DNA from 3 places in the Streptomyces sp. NPDC003035 genome. Region 1 is predicted to be linked to each of the others. Evidence: riboswitches for the same ligand, from Rfam matches in the RefSeq annotation. Region 1 holds a riboswitch; each other region holds the start of a gene.

Region 1 (7,404 bases):
GGGTGCCGCTGTGCAGCTCGGGGGTGAGCCGGACCTTGGCGCCGGACTCCAGGGTGCCGAGCTCGACCCGTTCCAGGCGGCGGACGACGGTGTCCGCGGTGTGCGGGACGCGGTCGAGGACGGGTCCGACGACGGCGTGGACGCCGGGGCCCTCGATCCCGTACGTACCGGGGCGCAGGGAGGCGAGGCTGCGGGTGAGGGTGACCCGGCCGGACTCGGTGGCGTGCACCGTGAGCCGGGGGTCGCCCGGGAGGGGCGGTCCGGACGACGCCTTGAGGGCGGCGTCACTGGCGTACCGGCCGGCCGCGACCGCGGCCGCGCCGACACCGAGCAGAGTGGTGACGGCCGCTGCCGTCGCTGTAGCGGGGCGCACCGTCCCAGTGTCGGCAGGACGGGGGCCGAATGCCAGCGGGCGGGCCCGCCGAAAGCCTCGCGCGAGTGACATGGATCTCCTCGACGGGTCCCCCGATCGGCTGACAGGGGTCGCGAGGCGTCCGGCTGATGACACGGGCGGGAGGGACGGAAGTGAAGGGCGTCGCTTCTGTCCCGTAAGGGCACGGCTTACCCGTGGTTGCGGGGTGACCACATCGTGGACAGAACCGCGTCGGGAGCACTATCGGGAGCACTAAGCGGAATCTCAGGACACCGGATCGGGACACCACACAGCCCGACCCAGTTCACCTTCCGTTCACTCAGGTTGCCTACGTTCGTCGAGCCACTGACGTCGAACGATTGCCTGGGTAAATGGAACACATCACGCTGCTGCTCGCGATTGTGGTCGTGACAGCTCTCGTGTTCGATTTCACGAACGGTTTCCACGACACCGCCAACGCGATGGCGACGACCATCTCGACCGGTGCCCTCAAGCCCAAGACGGCGGTGGCCATGTCCGCCGTGCTGAACCTGGTCGGTGCGTTCCTGTCGGTGGAGGTTGCCAAGACGATCTCCAAGGGACTCGTCAACGAGGAGGGCATCCAACCCGAGGTCATCCTCGCCGCGCTCGTCGGCGCGATCCTCTGGAACCTGCTGACCTGGCTGGTCGGCCTGCCGTCCAGCTCCTCGCACGCCCTGATGGGCGGCCTGATCGGCGCGACCATCGCCTCGATCGGCCTCAGTGGTGTCAACGGCGGGGTCGTCGTCACCAAGGTGCTCATCCCGGCGATCGCCGCCCCGCTGGTCGCCGGCCTGGCCGCGATGCTCGCCGCCCGCCTGACGTACCGCCTGGACCGGAACGCCGGCAAGAAGACCACCGAGAAGGGCTACCGGGCCGGCCAGATCGCCTCCGCCGGTCTCGTCTCCCTGGCCCACGGCACCAACGACGCCCAGAAGACGATGGGCATCATCACCCTCGCCCTGGTCGCCGGCGGTGTCCTCGTCCCCGGCTCCAACCCGCCCGTCTGGGTCATCGTCTCCGCCGGTGTGGCGATCGCGCTCGGCACCTACCTCGGCGGCTGGCGCATCATCCGCACGATGGGCAAGGGCCTCACCGACCTTCAGCCGCAGCAGGGCTTCGCCGCCCAGACCAGCGCGGCCACGGTCATCCTCGCCTCCTCCAGCCTGGGCTTCTCCCTCTCGACCACGCACTCCTGCTCCGGCGCCGTCATGGGCGCGGGCCTGGGCCGCAAGGGCGGTGTCGTCCGCTGGTCGACCGCCACCCGGATGTTCGTCGCCTGGGGCCTGACCCTTCCGGCCGCGGGCCTCGTCGGAGCCGGAGCCGAGTACGTCGCCCGCCAGGGCGACTGGGGCGTCTACACCGTCGCGGCCTTCCTGGTCGCCTCCTGCGTCGCCATCTGGCTCGTCTCCCGCCGCCAGGTGGTGGACCACACCAACGTCAACGACGTCGAGGCCGAGCCCGCGGGCGTCGTGACCACCGCCATGGCGGCCGTCACCCCGCCGCCGGCCGGTTCCGTCGCCGCCGTCGCGGACGAGGACCTGAAGACCACCATCCCCTCGCCGGCCCCTGCGGACCCGGCAGCCCCCGCCGCCTCTGCCGCGGTGTAAGGAACGAAACGACATGAAGATCGACTGGGCAGCTCTCGGCTCCGTCTTCGGAGTCAGCCTCGTGGCGACCGTCGCCCTCGTGGGCCTCTTCACCCTCGGCATCGTCGGCCTCTCCAAGCAGGAGCAGGCCGCCGCCCAGGGAGGCTCGGCCACCCTGGCGCGTACCGGCGCGTACGCCTGCTTCGCGCTGTGCGCGGCGGCCGTCGTGTACGGCATCTCTCTCATCGTGGCCTGACGCCACACGCTTCGACGGCCGGGCGGGCCGCACCTTCGGGTGCGGCCCGCCCGGTCCGTCGTTCGCCGCCGTCGTTCGCGGGCCTCGTGTGGTGCTTCGCACACTGTCTCACCGCAGGTCAAGGGTGAGTTGACGGGTGTTCGCACAGCGTGGTGGACTTCCGGGGCCAATACGGCGGCAAGTAGAGGAAGTCCGGTGCGAATCCGGCGCGGTCCCGCCACTGTGACCGGGGAGTCGATCCCCGGGAGCCAGGAACTCTCGCCGCCGGTCACGTCGAGCCAGGGCGCGGACCCTGAGTGAGGACACAGCGCCATGCCCGGCCGCAGAGCAGCCACAGGTGTATTCGCGTACGGCGCCGCCGCCGGACTGGCCGCGGACCTGATCCTCGGCGACCCCCGCCGCGGCCATCCCGTCGCCGTGTTCGGACGGGCCGCCGGCTCCGTCGAGAAGCTTCTCCGGCGCGACCACCGCGGGTGGGGCGCGCTGCACACGGCCGTCTGCGCGGGCGGTACGGCGGCCCTCGGGGCCCTCGCCGCGCGTGCCGTACGGGACCGTCCCGCCGCCTCCGTCGCGCTGACCGCCGCCTCTGTCTGGGCCGTCGTCGGCGGTACGACCCTGAGCCGGGAGGCCCGCGCGATCGGCGGCGCCCTGGCTGCCGGGGACCTGGAGGTGGCCCGCGAGCGGCTGCCGCATCTGGTCGGGCGGGATCCGCAGACCCTGGACGGTCCGGCGATGGCCCGCGCGGTGGTGGAGTCCGTCGCCGAGAACACCTCCGACGCCGTCGTGGGCGCCCTGGTCTGGGGAGCCGTGGCGGGGGTTCCGGGCCTGCTCGGCTTCCGGGCCGTGAACACGCTCGACGCGATGGTCGGCCACAAGTCCCCGACGTACCGCCGCTTCGGCTGGGCCTCGGCCCGGCTCGACGACGTGGCCGGCTGGCCGGGCGCCCGGCTGACCGCCGCGCTCGCGACGGTCGCGGGCGGCGATCCCCGAGGGGCCCTGCGGGCCTGGCGCGCCGATGCGGCCAAGCACCCGAGCCCCAACGCGGGCCCGGTGGAGGCCGCGTTCGCCGGGGCCCTCGGCGTACGGCTCGGGGGGACGCTCTCGTACGGCGGGCGGGTCGAGCACCGGCCCGTGCTGAACGGGGAGGGCCGGGCCGTGGAGGTCGGGGACATCGAGCGGGCGGTACGGCTGTCGCGCCGGGTGACCGCGCTGACGCTGGCGGTGTGTGTGGGTGGACGGCTGGCCGTGACGGCCATGAAGCGGAGGCGTGCATGAGAGGCGGACGCGGAGGCGGACTGCTGGTCGCGGGGACCACGTCCGACGCAGGCAAGAGTGTCGTCACGGCGGGCATCTGCCGCTGGCTGGTCCGGCAGGGCGTGAAGGTCGCCCCGTTCAAGGGCCAGAACATGTCCCTGAACTCCTTCGTGACGCGGGAGGGCGCGGAGATCGGCCGGGCGCAGGCCATGCAGGCGCAGGCCGCGCGCGTCGAGCCGACCGCGCTGATGAACCCCGTACTGCTGAAGCCGGGCAGCGACCGCTCCAGCCAGGTCGTGCTGATGGGCAAGCCCGTCGGTGAACTCAGTGCGCGCGGCTACCACGGGGGGCGCCAGAAGGAGCTCTTCGAGCCCGTGCTGGCGTGCCTGGAGGAGCTGCGGGGCACGTACGACGCCGTGATCTGCGAGGGCGCGGGCAGCCCGGCCGAGATCAATCTGCGGCGCACGGACATCGTGAACATGGGCATCGCGCGGGCCGCGCGGCTGCCGGTGCTCGTCGTCGGGGACATCGACCGGGGCGGGGTCTTCGCCCAGTTCTTCGGGACCACGGCGCTGCTGAGCCCCGAGGACCAGTCGCTCGTGGCCGGGTATCTGGTGAACAAGTTCCGTGGCGACGTGACGCTCCTCGAGCCGGGCCTGGACATGCTGCTCGGCCTGACCGGACGCCGGACGTTCGGTGTCCTGCCGTACGCGCACGGGCTCGGCATCGACGAGGAGGACGGCCTGCGGGTCTCCCTGCGGGGCGCCGTCCGCGAGTCGGTCGTGGCGCCACCGGTCGGCGAGGACGTGCTGCGGGTCGCGGTGTGCGCCGTACCGCTGATGTCGAACTTCACCGACGTGGACGCGCTGGCGGCCGAACCGGGCGTGGTGGTGCGGTTCGTGGACCGGGCCGAGGAGCTCGTCGACGCGGACCTGGTGGTCGTGCCCGGGACCCGGGGGACGGTCAAGGCGCTGGCCTGGCTGCGCGAGCGTGGCCTGGCCGACGCGCTGGCCCGGCGGGCGGCCGAGGGCCGGCCGGTGCTCGGCATCTGCGGCGGCTTCCAGGTCCTCGGCGAACACATCGAGGACGAGGTCGAGTCGAAGGCCGGGGCGGTGGACGGTCTCGGACTGCTGCCGGTGCGGGTCCGTTTCGCGGTCGAGAAGACCCTGGCCCGGCCGGTCGGCGAGGCGCTCGGTGAGCGGGTGGAGGGGTACGAGATCCACCACGGCGTCGCCGAGGTCCTCGGCGGCGAAGGCTTCTTGGACGGGTGCCGGGTCGGCGCGGTGTGGGGGACCCACTGGCACGGCTCGCTGGAGAGCGACGGCTTCCGCCGGGCGTTCCTGCGCGAGGTGGCGGCGGCGGCCGGACGGCGCTTCGTCCCTGCCCCCGACACCTCGTTCGGCACGCTCCGGGAGGAGCAGCTGGACCGCCTCGGCGACCTGATCGAGGAACACGCGGACACCGACGCGCTGCTGCGGCTGATCGAGAACGGCGCGCCCTCGGGGCTGCCGTTCGTGCCGCCGGGTGCGCCGTGAGCACGACGACCGCCGCACACCAACGAGTTGAAGGAGTGACCGCCCGATGAGCACCCGGTATCCGTTCACCGCCGTCGTCGGCATGGACGACCTGCGGCTCGCGCTGCTGCTGAACGCCGTCAGCCCGGCCGTGGGCGGTGTGCTCGTGCGCGGCGAGAAGGGCACCGCGAAGTCGACCGCCGTACGCGCGTTGGCGGACCTGCTGCCCGAGGTGCCGGTGGTCACCGGCTGCCGGTTCAGCTGCGACCCCGGCGCGCCCGATCCGCAGTGCCCGGACGGGCCGCACGAGGCCGCCCCGGCCGGCGGGCGCGCCGCACGGATGGTCGAGCTGCCCGTCGGTGCCTCCGAGGACCGGCTCGTCGGCGCGCTGGACATCGAACGGGCGCTCGCGGAGGGCGTGAAGGCCTTCGAGCCGGGGCTCCTCGCGGACGCGCACCGCGGGATTCTGTACGTCGACGAGGTGAACCTCCTCCATGACCACTTGATCGACCTGCTCCTGGACGCCGCCGCGATGGGCGCCTCGTACGTCGAGCGCGAAGGCGTCTCCGTACGGCACGCGGCCCGCTTCCTGCTGGTCGGCACGATGAACCCCGAAGAGGGCGAGCTGCGGCCGCAGTTGCTGGACCGCTTCGGTCTCACCGTCGAGGTCGCGGCCTCGCGCGAGCCCGAGCAGCGGGTCGAGGTCGTGCGGCGGCGGCTCGCGTTCGACGACGACCCGGCCGCCTTCGCCGCCCGCTGGGCCGGTGAGGAGACCGCGCTGCGGGACCGGATCGTCGCCGCGCGCGAGCTGCTGCCGAGCGTGGTGCTCGGTGACGCCGCGCTGCTCCAGATCGCCGCGACCTGCGCCGCGTTCGAGGTGGACGGGATGCGCGCGGACATCGTGATGGCCCGCACCGCGACGGCGCTCGCCGCGTGGGCGGGCCGGACGGACGTCACCTCCGACGACGTACGGCAGGCCGCGCTGCTCGCCCTCCCCCACCGCAGGCGGCGGAACCCCTTCGACGCCCCCGGCCTCGACGAGGACAAGCTCGACGAGACCCTGGAGCGGTTCAAGGGCGAAGGCGAGGGCGACGAAGATCCGGACCCGGGTCCGGAGGGCCCCGGTGGCGGCGGGGGCGTTCCGCCGCAGGGCGAGGGGCCCGACGGTCCGGCGCCCGAGTCCGCCGAGGCGCCGGAGAGCGCCCCGGCACCCGCCCCGCAGGGCTCCGGAGGCGCCGGTGAGCGGGCCGCCGTCAAGGCCGCGGAGCCCTTCCGTACGAAGATGCTCAGTGTGCCCGGACTCGGCGAGGGGGCGGCCGGGCGCCGCTCCCGGGCCCGTACCGAGCACGGCAGGACGACCGGCGCCGTACGGCCCCGGGGCGCGCTGACCAAGCTGCACCTCACGGCGACCGTGCAGGCCGCCGCCCCGCACCAGAAGGCGCGCGGACGGTCCGGCCCCGGGCTCGTGGTGCGCCGGGACGATCTGCGGCAGGCGACCCGGGAGGGGCGCGAGGGGAACCTGGTGCTCTTCGCCGTGGACGCGTCCGGGTCGATGGCGGCCCGGCAGCGGATGAGCGCCGTCAAGGGAGCCGTACTCTCCCTGCTCCTCGACGCCTACCAGCGACGCGACAAGGTCGGTCTGGTCACCTTCCGGGGCCGGGACGCCGAGGTGGCGCTGCCGCCGACCTCGTCCGTGGACGCGGCGGCCGCGCGGTTGGAACAGCTCCCGACGGGCGGCCGTACGCCGCTGTCGGCCGGGCTGCTCAAGGCCCACGACGTGCTCCGCGTCGAGCGGCTGCGCGACCCCTCGCGCCGCCCCCTGCTCGTCGTCGTGACCGACGGGCGGGCGACCGGCGGCGGCGCGGACCCCGTGGCGCTCGCCGCCCGCGCGGCGCGGCTGCACGCCTCCGAGGGCACCGCGGCCGTCGTCGTGGACTGCGAGACCGGGCCCGTACGACTGGGGCTGGCCGGGAACCTCGCCCGCGAACTGGGCGGCACCGCCGTGACCTTGGACGAGCTGCGCGCCGACTCGATCGCCGGGCTCGTCAGAGACGTACAAGCAGAGCACGCCACGAGGAGGGCCGCTTAATGCCGCAGGGACAGCCGACCGTCGTTCCCGACGACGGTCTCACCACCCGCCAGCGCCGCAACCGCGCGCTGGTGATGGTGCACACGGGCGTCGGCAAGGGGAAGTCGACCGCCGCGTTCGGCATGGCGCTGCGCGCCTGGAACCAGGGCTGGCCGGTCGGGGTGTTCCAGTTCGTCAAGTCCGCCAAGTGGCGGGTCGGCGAGGAGAACGCCCTCAAGGCGCTCGGCGAGACCGGCAAGGGCGGGACCGTCACCTGGAACAAGATGGGTGAGGGCTGGTCCTGGATCCAGCGCGAGGTCGCGGAGGGCGAG
Region 2 (7,404 bases), on a different contig from region 1:
TCTGTCGGTCACGCGCGTGCGGCGTTGCGTGCAGCATTGGCGGGGTGGGGCCTGGGCTGCATCGAGGATGCCGCATCACTCGTCCTCTCGGAGCTGCTGACCAACGCGGTACGGCATGGGCGTGTGCCGGGTCGGGAGATCGAGACCCGTTACATCCCCATGTCTGACGGCCTTCGGATCGAGGTGCACGATGCTTCGGAGGTGCGGCCGCTGATGGCGATGAGCGGCGAGGACGCGACCGGCGGGTGGGGGCTCCCCGTCGTCGACGTGCTGACGGAACGGTGGGGGGTGACCGCCAGGAAGGGGCCGGGCAAGTTCGTGTGGGCCGAATTGACGGCCAGGGCTCTGCATGACGATGAGGAGGAACCCCCGAACTGCTCGCCATGACCGTCGGTGACCCATGACCGGCCCCAGCCGTTCACCCCCACTCTTCAGGGGAAGCGGCTGGGGCCGCCCCGCTCTTGGAGGCTCCATGACGGCCCATCCGCGGCCGGCGGCCTACGCCTCCGGGTACCGCCTCGGCGTCCAGGTGATCGTCCGGCCGTCGGCGCGTTCCGCCGCCCGGGTCTGCGACGAGCCGATCAGCAGCAGGGTGCGCATGTCGACCTCGCTCGGCTCCAGTGTCTTGAGCGTCACCACCCGCACCGACTGCTCCGGGCCGCCCACGTCCCGCGCCACCACCACCGGCGTCTCGGGCGAGCGCAGTTCGAGCAGCAGGTCGCGGGCCGCCGCCACCTGGTGGGTACGGGATTTCGAGCCCGGGTTGTAGAGCGCGAGGACCAGGTCCGCCTCCGCCGCCGCGCGCAGGCGTCCGGCGATGACGTCCCAGGGCTTGAGGCGGTCGGAGAGCGAGATCGTCGCGTAGTCGTGGCCGAGCGGGGCGCCCGCCGCGGCCGCCGCCGCGTTCGCCGCGGTCACCCCCGGCAGGACCCGTACCGGAACGTCCGCGTACGCGGGCTCGCTCGCGACCTCCAGGACCGCCGTCGCCATGGCGAAGACACCGGGGTCGCCGCCCGAGACGACCGCGACCCGGTGTCCGCGCCGGGCCAGGTCGAGGGCGAACTCGGCGCGCTCGGACTCGACCTTGTTGTCCGAGCCGTGCCGGCGCTGGCCGGGCCGCAGCACCGGGACCCGGTCGAGGTACGTGGTGTAGCCGACCAGGTCGTCGGCGTTGATCAGCGCGCCGCGCGACTCCGGTGTCAGCCAGGGCGCACCCGCCGGGCCGGTGCCGACGACGACGACCTCGCCCCGCTCCCGTACGGCGGGAACGGCGTCGATACGGGAGGGCAGCACGGCCACCGAGAAGTACGGGACCGTCTCCGGGTCCACCTCGGACAGGGTCTCCGTCCGCTCGCCCGCCATGAACGCCCGCTCCACGTACCGCGCGTCCTCCAGGCGGCCCGCCCGCTCCAGGGCACGCCGCACGGTCGGGAACGTCCGGCCCAGCTTCATCACGACCGCCGAGTCGGTGCCCGCGAGGCGGGCCGTCAGCTCGTCCTCCGGCAGCGTGCCGGGAATGATCGTCAGGACCTCCTCCGCCTCGCACAGCGGCTCGCCGAGCCGGGCGGCCGCCGCGCTGACCGAGGTGACACCGGGGATGACGGTGGTGTCGTAGCGGTGCGCGAGCCGCTTGTGCATGTGCTGGTACGAGCCGTAGAAGAGCGGGTCGCCCTCGGCGAGCACGGCGACCGTGCGACCGGCGTCCAGGTGGGCGGCGAGGCGGGCCGCCGCCTCCTCGTAGAAGTCGTCGAGCGCGCCCCGGTAGCCGCCGGGATGATCGGTGGTCTCCACCGTGAGCGGGTACATCAGCCGCTCCTCGATGTGGTCCTCACGGAGGTGCTCCGCCGCGATGGAGCGCGCGATGGACCGGCCGTGGCGGGCCGAGTGGTACGCGACGACGTCGGCCGAGGCGATCGCCTTGACGGCCGCCACGGTCATCAGGTTCGGATCGCCGGGCCCGAGGCCGACCCCGTACAGCTTTCCGGTCACTGCTGGATCTCCGCTTCGTGAGCGATCGCGTTGATCGCGCCGGCCGTCATCGCGCTGCCGCCGCGCCGGCCCCGTACGACGAGGTAGTCGAGGCCCAGTTCCTGACCGGCGAGGGCGAGGGCGTCCTTGGACTCGGCGGCGCCGATGAAGCCGACCGGTATGCCGAGGACGGCCGCAGGGCGGGGCGCGCCCTTGGCGATCATCTCCAGGAGGTGGAAGAGCGCGGTGGGGGCGTTGCCGATGGCGACGACGGAGCCTTCGAGGCGGTCGCGCCAGAGTTCGAGGGCGGCCGCGCTGCGGGTGGTGCCGAGCTCGGCGGCGAGGCCGGGCACGGACGGGTCGGAGAGCGTGCAGATCACCTCGTTGTCGGCGGGCAGCCGCTTGCGGGTGACACCGCTCGCGACCATCTGCGCGTCGCAGAGGATCGGGGCCCCGGCGCGCAGGGCGGCGCGGGCGCGGGAGACGACCTGCGGCGAGTAGGCGATATCGCGTACGAGGTCGGTCATGCCGCAGGCGTGGATCATCCGTACCGCGACCTGGGCGACATCGGCGGGCAGATCCGCGAGGTCCGCCTCGGCGCGGATCGTGGCAAAGGACTGGCGGTAGATCTCCGCGCCGTCCTTCTCGTAGGCGAACATCGTGTCGTTCTCGCTCATCTCGTTGTGCGGGCGGTGGTGCGGGCCGTTGCGACTGCTTCGGTGAGGCTTGTACGGGAGGTGGGGACGCCGTCGACCAGGTAGGCGCCCTCGCCGGTGGCGACGACGTCGACCCAGGTGCCGTGCGGGCCCTGGGGGTGGCCGCAGCGGCGGGCGCACCCGGAGAAGTGGACGGGGAGACCGGAGGCGCGACCGGGTGTCGCGTCGGCGCGGACGTCGGCGAGGGACTTGGCACAGCCGGGACGCCCGGTGCAGGCGCCGACGCCGGCCCAGGGGGAGTCGGGGTCGGTGATCAGGCCGTACGCGTCGAGGGCGCGCAGCCGTCGCGCGGCGGCCGTGCGGTCCGGGAAGCCCGTGACGACGGCCCCCCGCCAGGGGGTGAGCCGCACCTCGCCGCCCGTGGCGGCCAGGGCGCGCAGCTGTTCGGCCGTCAGCCGGCCGAGGGGCGCGAGGACGTGGAGGGCGGTCTCGCCGAGCACCCCGGGTGCGGGGGGTTCTCCGTGCGGGGGTTCCGTCGGGGGTACGGGCTCCGCCGCGATCCCGGCCCGGGCGAGCGCCCCCACCAGATCCGGCTCGTGCCCCTCGGGCAGCTCACGCACCCGCCAGGCACCGTTCCCCGCGCCATGGGCGGCGACCAGGAACGCCTCCGCGGCGGCGACGGCGGCGCGGGGCGCGTCGGTAGCAGCGACCCGGAAAACCTGGGCGCCGACGCGGAGGTGCGCGTCGGGGCGTCGGGGGCCGTCCGCGCCTGGCGCGCGGGGGCCGTCTTCGCCGGGGCTGTCCGCGCCCCGCGCGCCGGGGCCGTCTGCGCCTGGCGCACCTTCGCCGGGGCCGTCCGTGCCTGGCGTGCCTTCGCCGGGGCTGTCCGCGCCCCGTGCGCCGGGGTGCTGCGCGCCCACACCTCCCCTGGACGCCGGGGCCGCCCGGTCGGCCGATCCGTCCGAGGCCCGGGATCCGGCCGTACCCTCGTCGCCGGCCGCCCAGGCCCCCGCTGCGATCAAGGTCACATCTCCGCCGAGTCCGGCCACGTCCCCCCGGCCGTCGTCCAGGACGAAGAGGAAACGGCCGGAAAGGGCCGCCGTCCCCTCCCGCGCGCACAGCAGCGCGTCCAGCTCGCGCGCCCACAACTGCACGTCACCGCCGCCGAGTCCGTCCAGCCCCGCGGTCGGCGAGGCCACCACGTTCCGGACGCGTTCGTGGGTCGGGGACGGCAGGAGACCGGCCGGCGCCAGCAACTCCGCGAGCTCGGTGCCGCAGCCCTCTCCGAGGCCCCGCAGCTCCACGTTCCCCCGCGAGGTGACACTGACCCGCCCGTCGCCCAGCACCTCCGCCGCGGTGGCCAGGACCCCGACCTGACCTGCAGTCAACAAGCCTGCGGGCAGGCGCAGTCGGGCCAGACGCCCGTCGTCGGCGGCGTGCAGCCGGAGCGCCCCGGGGCAGGCGTCACCGCGGTCCCGTATGAGGGGTTCGCCCGGGTTGGGCGTGGTGGGTGGGGTGGGCGGCATGGCGGCGAGCATACCCACGTGAATCCGCGTGACCACCGGGTGTGATCCGGCCAACCCCCCAGTCCGGCGGGGGCAGGATCTACTATGCAGAACGGCATGGGGTCCCAGGGCCCCGGGGAGGAAGCCCGGTGAGAATCCGGCGCGGTCCCGCCACTGTGAGCCAGGTCGCACCCGCGTCCCGGTGAGTCAGGAACTCCCGCCGTCCACACGACCACCCGGGGCGCGGACAACCCCGAGGAAGGCCTGCGCTCGCATGCGAATTCTGTTGCTGTCGCACTCCGACACCGACCTGCTCAGCGCCCGCGCGGCCGGCGGTCCGGTCGCGTACCGGTTCGCCAACCCCTCCCGCCTCGGCCTCGACGAGCTGCCCGCGCTCCTGGACGGCGCCGACCTCGTCCTCGTACGCCTCCTCGGCGGTCTGAGGGCCTGGGAGGACGGCCTGGACGCGTTGCGCGCCACCGGCAGGCCGCTGGTCGTGCTCTCCGGCGAACAGGCTCCCGACGCCCAGCTCATGGAGGCCTCCACCGTCCCCATCGGTGTCGCCACCGAGGCCCACGCCTACCTCGCGCACGGCGGCCCGGCCAACCTGGAGCAGCTGGCGCGCTTCCTCTCCGACACCGTGCTGCTCACCGGGCACGGCTTCGAGGCCCCGGCCGCCGCGCCGACCTGGGGCCCGCTGGAGCGCGAGCCGCGGCGGACCGACGGCCCGACGGTCGCCGTGCTCTACTACCGCGCCCACCACATGAGCGGGAACACCGCCTTCGTCGACTCCCTCTGCGAGGCGATCGAGGACGCCGGTGCCCGCGCCCTGCCCCTGTACGTCGCCTCCTTGCGCGCCCCCGAGCCGGAGCTGCTGGAGACGCTGAGGTCCGCCGACGCGATCATCACCACCGTCCTCGCGGCCGGCGGCACCAAGCCCGCCGAGGCGCAGGCGGGCGGCGACGAGGAGGCCTGGGACGCGGGCGCGCTCGCCGCCCTCGACGTACCGATCCTGCAGGCGCTCTGCCTCACCGGCTCGCGCGCGGCCTGGGAGGAGAACGACGAGGGTCTCTCCCCGCTGGACGCCGCGAGCCAGGTCGCTGTCCCCGAGTTCGACGGCCGGCTCATCACCGTCCCGTTCTCCTTCAAGGAGATCGACGAGGACGGCCTCCCGGCGTACGTCGCCGACACCGAGCGTGCCGCCCGCGTCGCCGGGATCGCCGTGCGCCACGCCCGTCTGCGGCACATCCCGAACGCCGAGAAGAAGCTCGCGCTCGTCCTCTCCGCGTACCCGACCAAGCACTCCCGGATCGGCAACGCGGTCGGCCTCGACACCCCCGCGTCGGCGGTGGCCCTGCTGCGCCGTCTTCGGGAGGAGGGGTACGACTTCGGGCCCGAGGACGAGATCCCCGGCCTGGTCTCCGGCGACGGTGACGAGCTGATCTACGCCCTGATCGAGGCCGGCGGCCACGACCAGGACTGGCTGACCGAGGAGCAGCTCGCCCGCAACCCGGTCCGTATCCCGGCCGCCGACTACAAGCGCTGGTACGCGACCCTGCCGGAGGAACTGCGGACGCACGTCGAGGAGCACTGGGGCCCGCCGCCCGGCGAGATGTTCCTCGACCGGTCGCGGAATCCCGAGGGTGACATCGTCCTCGCCGCGCTGCGCCGCGGGAACCTGCTGATCCTCATCCAGCCCCCGCGCGGCTTCGGTGAGAACCCGATCGCGATCTATCACGACCCCGATCTCCCGCCCTCCCACCACTACCTGGCCGCCTACCGCTGGATCGCGGCGCGCGCCGAGGACGGCGGCTTCGGGGCGGACGCCATGGTCCACCTCGGCAAGCACGGCAACCTGGAGTGGCTGCCGGGCAAGAACGCGGGCCTGTCCGCCGCGTGCGGCCCGGACGCGGCGCTCGGCGACATCCCGCTGATCTACCCCTTCCTGGTCAACGACCCGGGCGAGGGCACCCAGGCCAAGCGGCGCGTACACGCGACGCTCGTCGACCACCTGGTGCCGCCGATGGCGCGGGCCGACTCCTACGGCGACATCGCGCGCCTGGAGCAGCTGCTCGACGAGTACGCGCAGATCTCCTCCATGGACCCGTCCAAGCTGCCCGCGATCCGCGCGCAGATCTGGACGCTGATCCAGGCCGCGAAGCTCGACCACGACCTGGGGCTCGAGGACCGTCCCGAGGACGACGGCTTCGACGACTTCCTGCTGCACGTCGACGGCTGGCTCTGCGAGGTCAAGGACGCGCAGATCAGGGACGGTCTGCACGTGCTGGGCGGGGCGCCGACCGGCGAGGCCCGGGTCAACCTGGTCCTGTCGATCCTGCGCGCCCGGCAGATCTGGGGAGGTACGCAGGCCCTGCCGGGTCTGCGCGAGGCGCTGGGCCTGGACGAGTCGGCCGCGACCCGTACGACCGCCGACGAGGCGGAGGCGACGGCGCGCGAGCTGGTCGAGGCGATGGAGGCCGCGGACTGGTCCGTGGACGCGGTCCCGACGGTCGCCGAGGCCCACGGCCCGGATGTCGCCGCCGTGCTCCGTTTCGCCGGTGAGCAGGTCGTGCCCCGCCTGGCCGCGACGACCGACGAACTCACCCACGCCGTCCACGCGTTGGACGGCGGGTTCGTGCCGGCCGGACCGTCCGGCTCGCCGCTGCGCGGTCTGGTCAACGTGCTGCCGACCGGCCGGAACTTCTACTCCGTCGACCCCAAGGCCGTGCCCTCCCGCCTCGCGTGGGAGACCGGCCAGGCGCTCGCCGACTCCCTCCTGGAGCGCTACCGCTCCGACAACGGCGAGTGGCCGACCTCCGTGGGCCTGTCCCTGTGGGGCACGAGCGCGATGCGCACGGCGGGCGACGACGTCGCCGAGGCGCTGGCCCTGCTGGGCATCCGCCCCACCTGGGACGACGCCTCGCGCCGGGTGAACGGCCTGGAGGCGATCCCCCTGGCGGAGCTGGGCCGCCCGCGCATCGACGTCACGCTGCGCATCTCGGGCTTCTTCCGGGACGCGTTCCCGCACGTCATCGGTCTCCTGGACGATGCCGTACGGCTGGCGGCGTCCCTGGACGAGCCGGCCGCGGAGAACTACGTACGCGCTCACGCGCAGGCCGACCTGGCCGAGCACGGCGACGAGCGGCGGGCCACCACCCGTATCTTCGGCTCGCGTCCGGGCACGTACGGCGCGGGCATCCTGCAGCTGATCGACTCGCGCGACTGGCGCACGGACGCGGACCTCGCCGAGGTGTACACGGTGTGGGGCGGGTACG
Region 3 (7,404 bases), on a different contig from region 1:
GGGCGGCGGAACGATCACAGGGCGGCCGCCAGACGCGTGCCCTGGTCGATGGCGCGCTTGGCGTCCAGCTCGGCGGCCACGTCGGCGCCGCCGATCAGGTGCGCCGTACGGCCCGCGGCGATCAGCTCCTCGTACAGCCCGCGCCGCGGCTCCTGGCCGGTGCACAGGACGATCGTGTCGACCGGGACGGTCTGCGGCTCGCCGTCGAGGGTGATGTGCAGGCCCTCGTCGTCGATCCGCTCGTAGGAGGCTCCCGCCACCATCGTGACGCCGCGGTGCTTCATCTCGGCGCGGTGGATCCAGCCGGTGGTCTTGCCGAGGCCCGCGCCGACCTTGGTGGTCTTGCGCTGGAGCAGGTGGACCTGGCGCGGCGGCTTGGGCCGCTCAGGCGTGCGCAGCCCGCCGCGCGTCTCGTACGAGGTGTCGACGCCCCACTGGCGGAAGTAGGTCTCGGGGTCCTGGCTCGCGCCCTCGCCGCCGTCCGTGAGGAACTCGGCGACGTCGAAGCCGATGCCGCCGGCCCCGATGATCGCGACGCGCTCGCCGACGGGCGCCCCGTCGCGCAGGACGTCGAGGTAGGTGACGACGCTGGGGTGGTCGACGCCCTCGATCTCGGGGGTGCGCGGGGTGACGCCGGTGGCGACGACGACCTCGTCGTACTCCGCGAGCAGCTCGGTGGTGGCGGTGGTGTTCAGCCGGACGTCCACGCCCCGGGCGTCGAGCTGGGTGCGGAAGTAGCGCAGCGTCTCGTCGAACTCCTCCTTGCCCGGCACCCGCTTGGCGATGTTCAACTGGCCGCCGATCTCGCCCGCGGCGTCGAACAGGGTGACGGAGTGGCCGCGTTCGGCGGCGGAGACGGAGAAGGCGAGTCCGGCCGGGCCCGCGCCGACGACGGCGATCCGCTTGGCGAGACGGGTGGGGGAGAGGACCAGTTCGGTCTCGTGGCAGGCGCGCGGGTTCACCAGGCAGGAGGTGATCTTCAGGCTGAAGGTGTGGTCCAGGCACGCCTGGTTGCAGCCGATGCAGGTGTTGATGGTGTCGGCGCGGTCCGCGGCGGCCTTGGCGACGAACTCCGGGTCGGCCAGGAAGGGGCGGGCCATGGAGACGATGTCCGCGCGGCCCTCGGCGAGGATCTGCTCGGCGACCTCGGGGGTGTTGATGCGGTTGCTGGTGACGAGGGGGATGGTCACCGCGCCCATCAGCTTCTTGGTCACCCAGGTGTAGGCACCCCGGGGCACCGAGGTCGCGATGGTCGGGATGCGGGCCTCGTGCCAGCCGATGCCGGTGTTGATGATGGTCGCGCCGGCGGACTCGATCTCCTTGGCGAGCGCGACGACCTCCTCCAGCGTCGAACCGCCCGGGACGAGGTCGAGCATGGAGAGGCGGTAGACGAGGATGAAGTCCTCGCCGACCCGCTCGCGGATGCGCCGGACGATCTCCAGCGGGAAGCGGACCCGGTTCTCGTACGAGCCGCCCCAGCGGTCGGTGCGGTGGTTGGTGGCGGCAGCGATGAACTCGTTGATCAGGTAGCCCTCGGAGCCCATGATCTCCACGCCGTCGTATCCGGCGGCCTTGGCGAGCTCGGCGCAGCGGACGTAGTCCTCGACGGTCTGCTCGACCTCGGCGTCGGTGAGCTCGTTGGGGGCGAAGGGGCTGATCGGCGCCTGGATCGGGCTGGGGGCGACGAGCGCGGGGTGGTAGGCGTACCGGCCGAAGTGCAGGATCTGCATCGCGATCCGTCCGCCCTCGGCGTGCACGGCGTCGGTGATGACCCGGTGCTCGGCCACCTCCTCGTCGGTGGTGAGCTTGGCGCCGCCGTCCCAGGGGCGGCCGGCCTCGTTCGGGGCGATGCCGCCGGTCACGATCAGTCCGACGCCACCGCGGGCGCGCTCCGCGTAGAACGCTGCCATCCGCTCGAAGCCGTTCTCCGCCTCTTCGAGGCCGACGTGCATGGAACCCATCAGTACCCGGTTGGGCAGGGTGGTGAACCCGAGGTCGAGCGGGCTCAGCAGGTGCGGGTACGGGGTCATGGGGGGCGCCTCCTCGCGCAGTGTCGTCAGGACTGTTGTAGACGACCCGAGGGAGCTTGTGCAACAAGTTGCATAAGGCGGAGGGCGTGATCTGCGCGACGTTGCGCGGCGGCGTGGCGTACGACGGCCCCCTCGCGGGTGTCCGCCAGGGGGCCGTCGTGGGGTGGTGGGTGTCTCATGCGCTGCGGGGCGCCGTGACCCAGGTGTCCAGGTCCTCCGCCGTGCGCGGGCCCTCCGCGTCGGCCCCGAGCAGGCCGTGGGCTCGGAGCAGGCGCGTCACCGCCATCCCCCAGGGGCGGCGCAGCCGTGCCGCGTCGAGGAGCGCGTCGTCCGCCAGCAGCTCCTCGATCGGGCCCGTCCGCAGTCCCTCGGGCGTGAGCACCGCCGCCTCGTCCGCCCACCGCAGGGCCAGATCGACGTCGTGGGTCGCCATCACCACCGTGGTGCCCGACTCCCGCAGCCGCGCCAGCGCGCCGAGCAGCCGCTCCTGCCCGTGCGGATCCAGGCCCGCCGTCGGCTCGTCCATGACGAGCACCCGCGGCCGCATGGCCATGGCGCCCGCGATCGCGGCCCGCTTGCGCTGCCCGTACGAGAGCAGATGCGTCGGCCGGTTCTCCAGGGCCACGATGTCCAGCGCCTCCAGCGCCTCGCGCACCCGGAGCCGTACCTCCTCCTCCGGAAGCCCCAGGTTCATCGGCCCGAACGACACGTCCTGTCCGACCGAGGCGGCGAAGAGCTGGTCGTCCGGGTCCTGGACGACCAGCTGCACGGTCGTCCGCAGCCGGGTCAGCCCCTTCCGGTCGTACGACACCTCCTCCCCGTCCAGCCGGAGGGCGCCGCCGGCACAGCGCAGGCCCCCGCTCAGCAGCCGCAGCAGCGTCGTCTTGCCGCCGCCGTTGCGGCCGAGGAGAGCCAGCGCCCGGCCTTCCGGTACGGCGAAGTCGATGCCGTCGAGGACGACCGGCCCGTCCTCGTAGGCGAACGTGGCCTTCACCAGTTCCACGACAGGCGGTGCAGGACTCACGGCAGGGACCTTTCCAGTACGAGAGTGAGGGCGACGAGACCGGCCAGCAGACCGGCCGTCGACGCGAGGAACCGGACCGAGATCGCGGCCTGGGGCACAAGGACCCGCAAGGTCCCGTCGTACCCCCGCCCGGCGAGCCCCGTCTGCAGCCGCTGCGCCCGGTCGAAGGCGCGGACGAACGCCGTCGCGGCGAGCCCGGCGAGCGAGCGCCAGACCGCCGCCCGGGTGGTCAGCCCGAGCCGGGCCGCCTGGGCCTGCCGGATCTTGGACATCGCGTCAAGGAGAAGGAAGCTGATCCGGTACATCACCAGCGCCACGTCCACCACGGGCGCCGGCACCCCCGCCCGTACCAGCCGCGGCAGCACGTCCGAGACGGGCGTGGTGAACGCGAACAGCAGCACGCCCAGGGACGCGGCCGAGGTCCGCAGCAGCAACTCACCCGCGTGGACCGGGCCGTCCGGCGCGAGGGCGACAAGGCCCCGCGCCCCGCCCACCTCGAACAGCAACGGGACCGCCCCCGTCACGCAGAAGCCCAGCGGAATGCGGAACGCGCGCCACAGCTGACGTCCCGGCACCCCGGCCGGCCCGAGGAGCACCGAGAGCGTGGCCGCCGCCACCAGCACGGCACCCGGCCAGGGCGGCAGGCAGACCGCGCACAGCGTCAGACCGAAGCCGAGCACGGCCTTCTCGCAGGGGTGACGGCGGCGCCAGCGACTGCTGTGCGCCGCCGCGTCGATCGGCAGCATCGGCGCTTACTCGTCGCCGGTGGTGACCAGCGGTTCCTTCGCCGCCACGGCGCGCGCCTCACCCTGCCTGCGACCGCGCCGCAGCCCGAAGTAGTACGCGAGCACGCCGGCGCCGAGCGCCGCCTGGAGCGAGAACAGCGCCGACTCGACCTCGCCGGACGGCGGCTCGTACAGCGGGCTGAACCACGGCTCGTAGTCGGGAGCGATCTCTGTGATCGCCGTCTCCGCCTCGGCGTCGGCCCCGGTGAACGGCTCCTCCTTGTGGTCGCCGAGCCCCAGCACCAGCGGGAGCACCGCGAGCGCCGCGACGACGAGCAGGAGCAGGGTGTTGATCTTGGCGTTCCGGCTCATCAGGCGCTCGCCTCCGCGTTCTCGTTCTTCTTCCGGGACGGCAGCAGGACCCCGAGCCGGGTCAGGTCCGCCTTGCTGGACTGGGCGAGCAGCCGCATCACGAGAACCGTGAGCAGCCCCTCGCTGACGGCGAGCGGCAGCTGCGTCACGGCGAAGATCCCGCCGAACTTGGCCAGCGCCCCGAGCACACCGCTGCCCGGGTCCGGGAAGGCCAGCGCGAGCTGGACGCTGGTGACGCAGTACGTGGACAGATCGGCGACGAACGCCCCGAAGAACACGCTCACCATGAGCGGCACGTCGAACCGGCGCAGCAGCCAGTACGTGCCGAAGCCCGCCCACGGCCCGACGATCGCCATCGAGAAGACGTTGGCGCCGAGCGTCGTGAGCCCGCCGTGGGCGAGCAGAAGCGCCTGGAAGAGGAGCGTGATGGTGCCCAGGACCGCCATCACGGGTGGCCGGAACAGGATCGCGCCCAGACCCGTACCGGTGGGGTGGGAGCAACTGCCCGTCACCGACGGAATCTTGAGCGCGGACAGGACGAAGGTGAACGCGCCCGCCGCACCGAGCAGCAGGGTCGACTCGGGGTTGGACCTGACCTCACGGGTCAGCGCGCGGACACCGTGGACGACGAACGGAGCGGACGCGACGCCCCAGGCGGCCGCGTGCACAGGGGGCAGATACCCCTCGGCTATATGCATGGTTGGGAGACCTCTCCAGCACCTCGTGGATGGACAACGCACCTTGGCCGGTCTCCTGGCTGACGGGTCATGCCGCCGCGGCTCCGCCTTCCCACACCGCCGCGGTCTCCCGCGGCGGTCCAGTGGCTTCCCCGGAGGGATGGAGCCGGACTTCCCGATCACAGTGGCGAGGGCCGCACCGGTACCGCACCGGTTTCCCGTACACCAAGGCGCTGTGACATTAGTGGGTTGACCAGCTACATCACAACACGGATGCCCCTCCGGACGGTGTGTGACGGATCTCGCGCGCCCCCTGCTCACCCCTTCCGGTACGCGTAGGCCTCCGACGCGGCGGCCACCACCGCCTCCAGATCCCCGCCGGCACTCGCCGTGACGAGGGCGGCGACGGCGCCCTCGACGAACGGGGCGTCCACGAGCCGTGCGCCCTCCGGAAGCTCGTCCCCCTCGGCGAGGAGCGCCTTGACCGTCAGCACGGCGGACCCCAGATCGACCAGCAACGCCACTCCGGCACCCCGGTCGACCTCGCGTGCCGCCTCGACGATCAGCTCGGAGCTGGTGCCGAGACCGCCGTCGGGTGTGCCGCCCGCGGGCGCGATCGGCGCGATCGCCCCGCCACCGGCGAGACCCTGGGCCAGCGCGGCGACGGCGGCGGCCACGGCCGCGCTGTGCGAGACCAGCACGATGCCCACCTGTGCGCTCACGCGTCCGCCACCTCCGCGAGGGCGGCGATCAGCAGCGCGGACGAGGTGGCCCCGGGGTCCTGGTGCCCGACGGAACGCTCGCCCAGGTAGCTCGCCCTGCCCTTCCGGGCGCGCAGGGGTACGGTCGCGAGCGCACCCCGCTCGGCCGCGTCCCGGGCCGCCGCGAACGACTCGCCGAGCCCCTCGGCCGCCGGGACGAGCGCGTCCAGCATGGTCTTGTCCCCGACCGCGGCACCGCCGAGTTGGCCGACCGCGGCGACTCCGGCGGTGAGCGCCGCCGCCAACTCCGGCAGCGTCACCGCCGGGGCCTCGCCGAGGCTCTTCCCGGTACGGCGCAGCAGCGTCCCGTACAGCGGCCCGGAGGCCCCGCCGACGGTGGAGATCAACTGCCGCCCGGCCGTGACGAGCACCGCCCCCGGAGTCCCCGGAGCCTCCTTCTCCAGTACGTCCGTCACGGCGGCGAACCCCCGCTTCAGGTTGGCCCCGTGGTCGGCATCCCCGATCGCCGAGTCGAGTTCGGTGAGCCGGTCGGCCTCACGGTCGACGGCGGCAGCGGCCGTGGCCAGCCAGCGACGGAAGAACGCGGCGTCCAGTGCGGTCACTTCGGGCACTCCTCTCACCGGCCCCAGCGCAGGGCAGGAGTCTGTACGGGCGCGTCCCACAGTCGCAGCATCTCCTCGTCGGCCTCGCACAGCGTCACCGAACAGCCCGCCATGTCCAGCGAGGTGACGTAGTTCCCGACCAGGGTCCGGGCGACGGGCACCCTCCGCTCGGTCAGGACCCGCTGGACCTCGGCGTTGAATCCGTACAGTTCGAGCAGCGGAGTGGCGCCCATGCCGTTCACCAGGGCGAGGACCGGCCCGGACGGCCGCAGATCCTCCAGTACGGCATCGACGGCGAAGTCCGCGATCTCCCGCGAGGTCATCATCGACCGCCGCTCACGCCCCGGCTCGCCGTGGATCCCGATGCCCAGCTCCAGCTCGCCCGCGGGCAGTTCGAAGGTCGGGCTCCCCTTGGCGGGCGTGGTGCAGGCGCTCAGGGCCACACCGAAGCTCCGCGAGCGCTCGTTCACCCGCCGCGCGATCGACTCGACCCGCTCCAGCGGCGCGCCCTCCTCGGCGGCGGCCCCGGCGATCTTCTCCACGAACAGCGTGGCCCCGGTCCCGCGACGCCCGGCCGTGTACAGACTGTCCGTCACCGCCACGTCGTCGTCGACGAGCACCTTGGCGATCTGGACGCCCTCGTCCTCGGCGAGCTCGGCGGCCATCTCGAAGTTCAGGACGTCACCGGTGTAGTTCTTGACGACGAACAGCACCCCGGCCCCGCTGTCGACCGCCGCGGCGGCCCGCACCATCTGATCGGGTACCGGCGAGGTGAACACCTCGCCCGGACAGGCCGCCGTCAGCATCCCGGGCCCCACGAACCCCCCGTGCAACGGCTCATGCCCCGAACCACCCCCGGACACCAGCCCCACCTTGCCGGCGACGGGCGCGTCACGCCGGAGCACGACGCGGTGCTCGACATCGACGGTGAGCTCGGGATGCGCGGCGGCCATGCCGCGCAGCGCGTCGGCGACGACGGTCTCCGGAACGTTGATCAGCATCCTCATGGATACCTCCTGATGAGATGAGCAGGGGAGTAGCCGAGCGGTCTTCACAGGTCGTTCGGGACGCGTGAACGAGCGTTGAGAATGCGCGTCACGGCGCAATTATCGGCGCGAGATCACCACCGCGCACCGGTGCGTCACAGGTCGCCGCGCCGACTCAGGATGTCACGTTCCGTGACTGTTCGGAGTGCGATGTCCGAGGGGCTCTGTTTGGCTGGAGGCGCTCTAGCCGTTCACAAAGGAGTGAT

Evidence for each region. A riboswitch is a leader RNA that binds a small molecule or an ion and turns the genes downstream of it on or off. The one in region 1 is predicted to bind cobalamin.
Region 2: linked by a shared signal. The riboswitch ahead of cobN (cobaltochelatase subunit CobN) and the one ahead of ACFYV5_RS25020 (cobalamin biosynthesis protein) in region 1 are both predicted to bind cobalamin.
Region 3: linked by a shared signal. The riboswitch ahead of ACFYV5_RS10300 (energy-coupling factor ABC transporter permease) and the one ahead of ACFYV5_RS25020 (cobalamin biosynthesis protein) in region 1 are both predicted to bind cobalamin.

Annotation. Positions count from the first base shown of each region.
Region 1 is NZ_JBIAPJ010000008.1:57,456-64,859, forward strand. Features, by position in the region: gene ACFYV5_RS25005 (alpha/beta hydrolase) at 1-373, opposite strand, end outside; gene ACFYV5_RS25010 (inorganic phosphate transporter) at 745-2,001, shown strand; gene ACFYV5_RS25015 (hypothetical protein) at 2,015-2,236, shown strand; cobalamin riboswitch at 2,373-2,517, shown strand; gene ACFYV5_RS25020 (cobalamin biosynthesis protein) at 2,549-3,511, shown strand; gene ACFYV5_RS25025 (cobyric acid synthase) at 3,508-5,025, shown strand; gene ACFYV5_RS25030 (putative cobaltochelatase) at 5,072-7,093, shown strand; gene cobO (cob(I)yrinic acid a,c-diamide adenosyltransferase) at 7,093-7,404, shown strand, end outside.
Region 2 is NZ_JBIAPJ010000004.1:290,591-297,994, reverse strand. Features, by position in the region: gene ACFYV5_RS14540 (ATP-binding protein) at 1-387, shown strand, start outside; gene ACFYV5_RS14535 (precorrin-2 C(20)-methyltransferase) at 499-1,989, opposite strand; gene ACFYV5_RS14530 (precorrin-8X methylmutase) at 1,986-2,645, opposite strand; gene ACFYV5_RS14525 (cobalamin biosynthesis protein CobG) at 2,642-4,150, opposite strand; cobalamin riboswitch at 4,232-4,365, shown strand; gene cobN (cobaltochelatase subunit CobN) at 4,404-7,404, shown strand, end outside.
Region 3 is NZ_JBIAPJ010000003.1:121,050-128,453, reverse strand. Features, by position in the region: gene ACFYV5_RS10320 (FAD-dependent oxidoreductase) at 15-2,030, opposite strand; gene ACFYV5_RS10315 (ATP-binding cassette domain-containing protein) at 2,206-3,054, opposite strand; gene cbiQ (cobalt ECF transporter T component CbiQ) at 3,051-3,800, opposite strand; gene ACFYV5_RS10305 (energy-coupling factor ABC transporter substrate-binding protein) at 3,807-4,151, opposite strand; gene ACFYV5_RS10300 (energy-coupling factor ABC transporter permease) at 4,151-4,849, opposite strand; cobalamin riboswitch at 4,877-5,073, opposite strand; gene ACFYV5_RS10295 (PTS-dependent dihydroxyacetone kinase phosphotransferase subunit DhaM) at 5,146-5,550, opposite strand; gene dhaL (dihydroxyacetone kinase subunit DhaL) at 5,547-6,161, opposite strand; gene dhaK (dihydroxyacetone kinase subunit DhaK) at 6,167-7,159, opposite strand.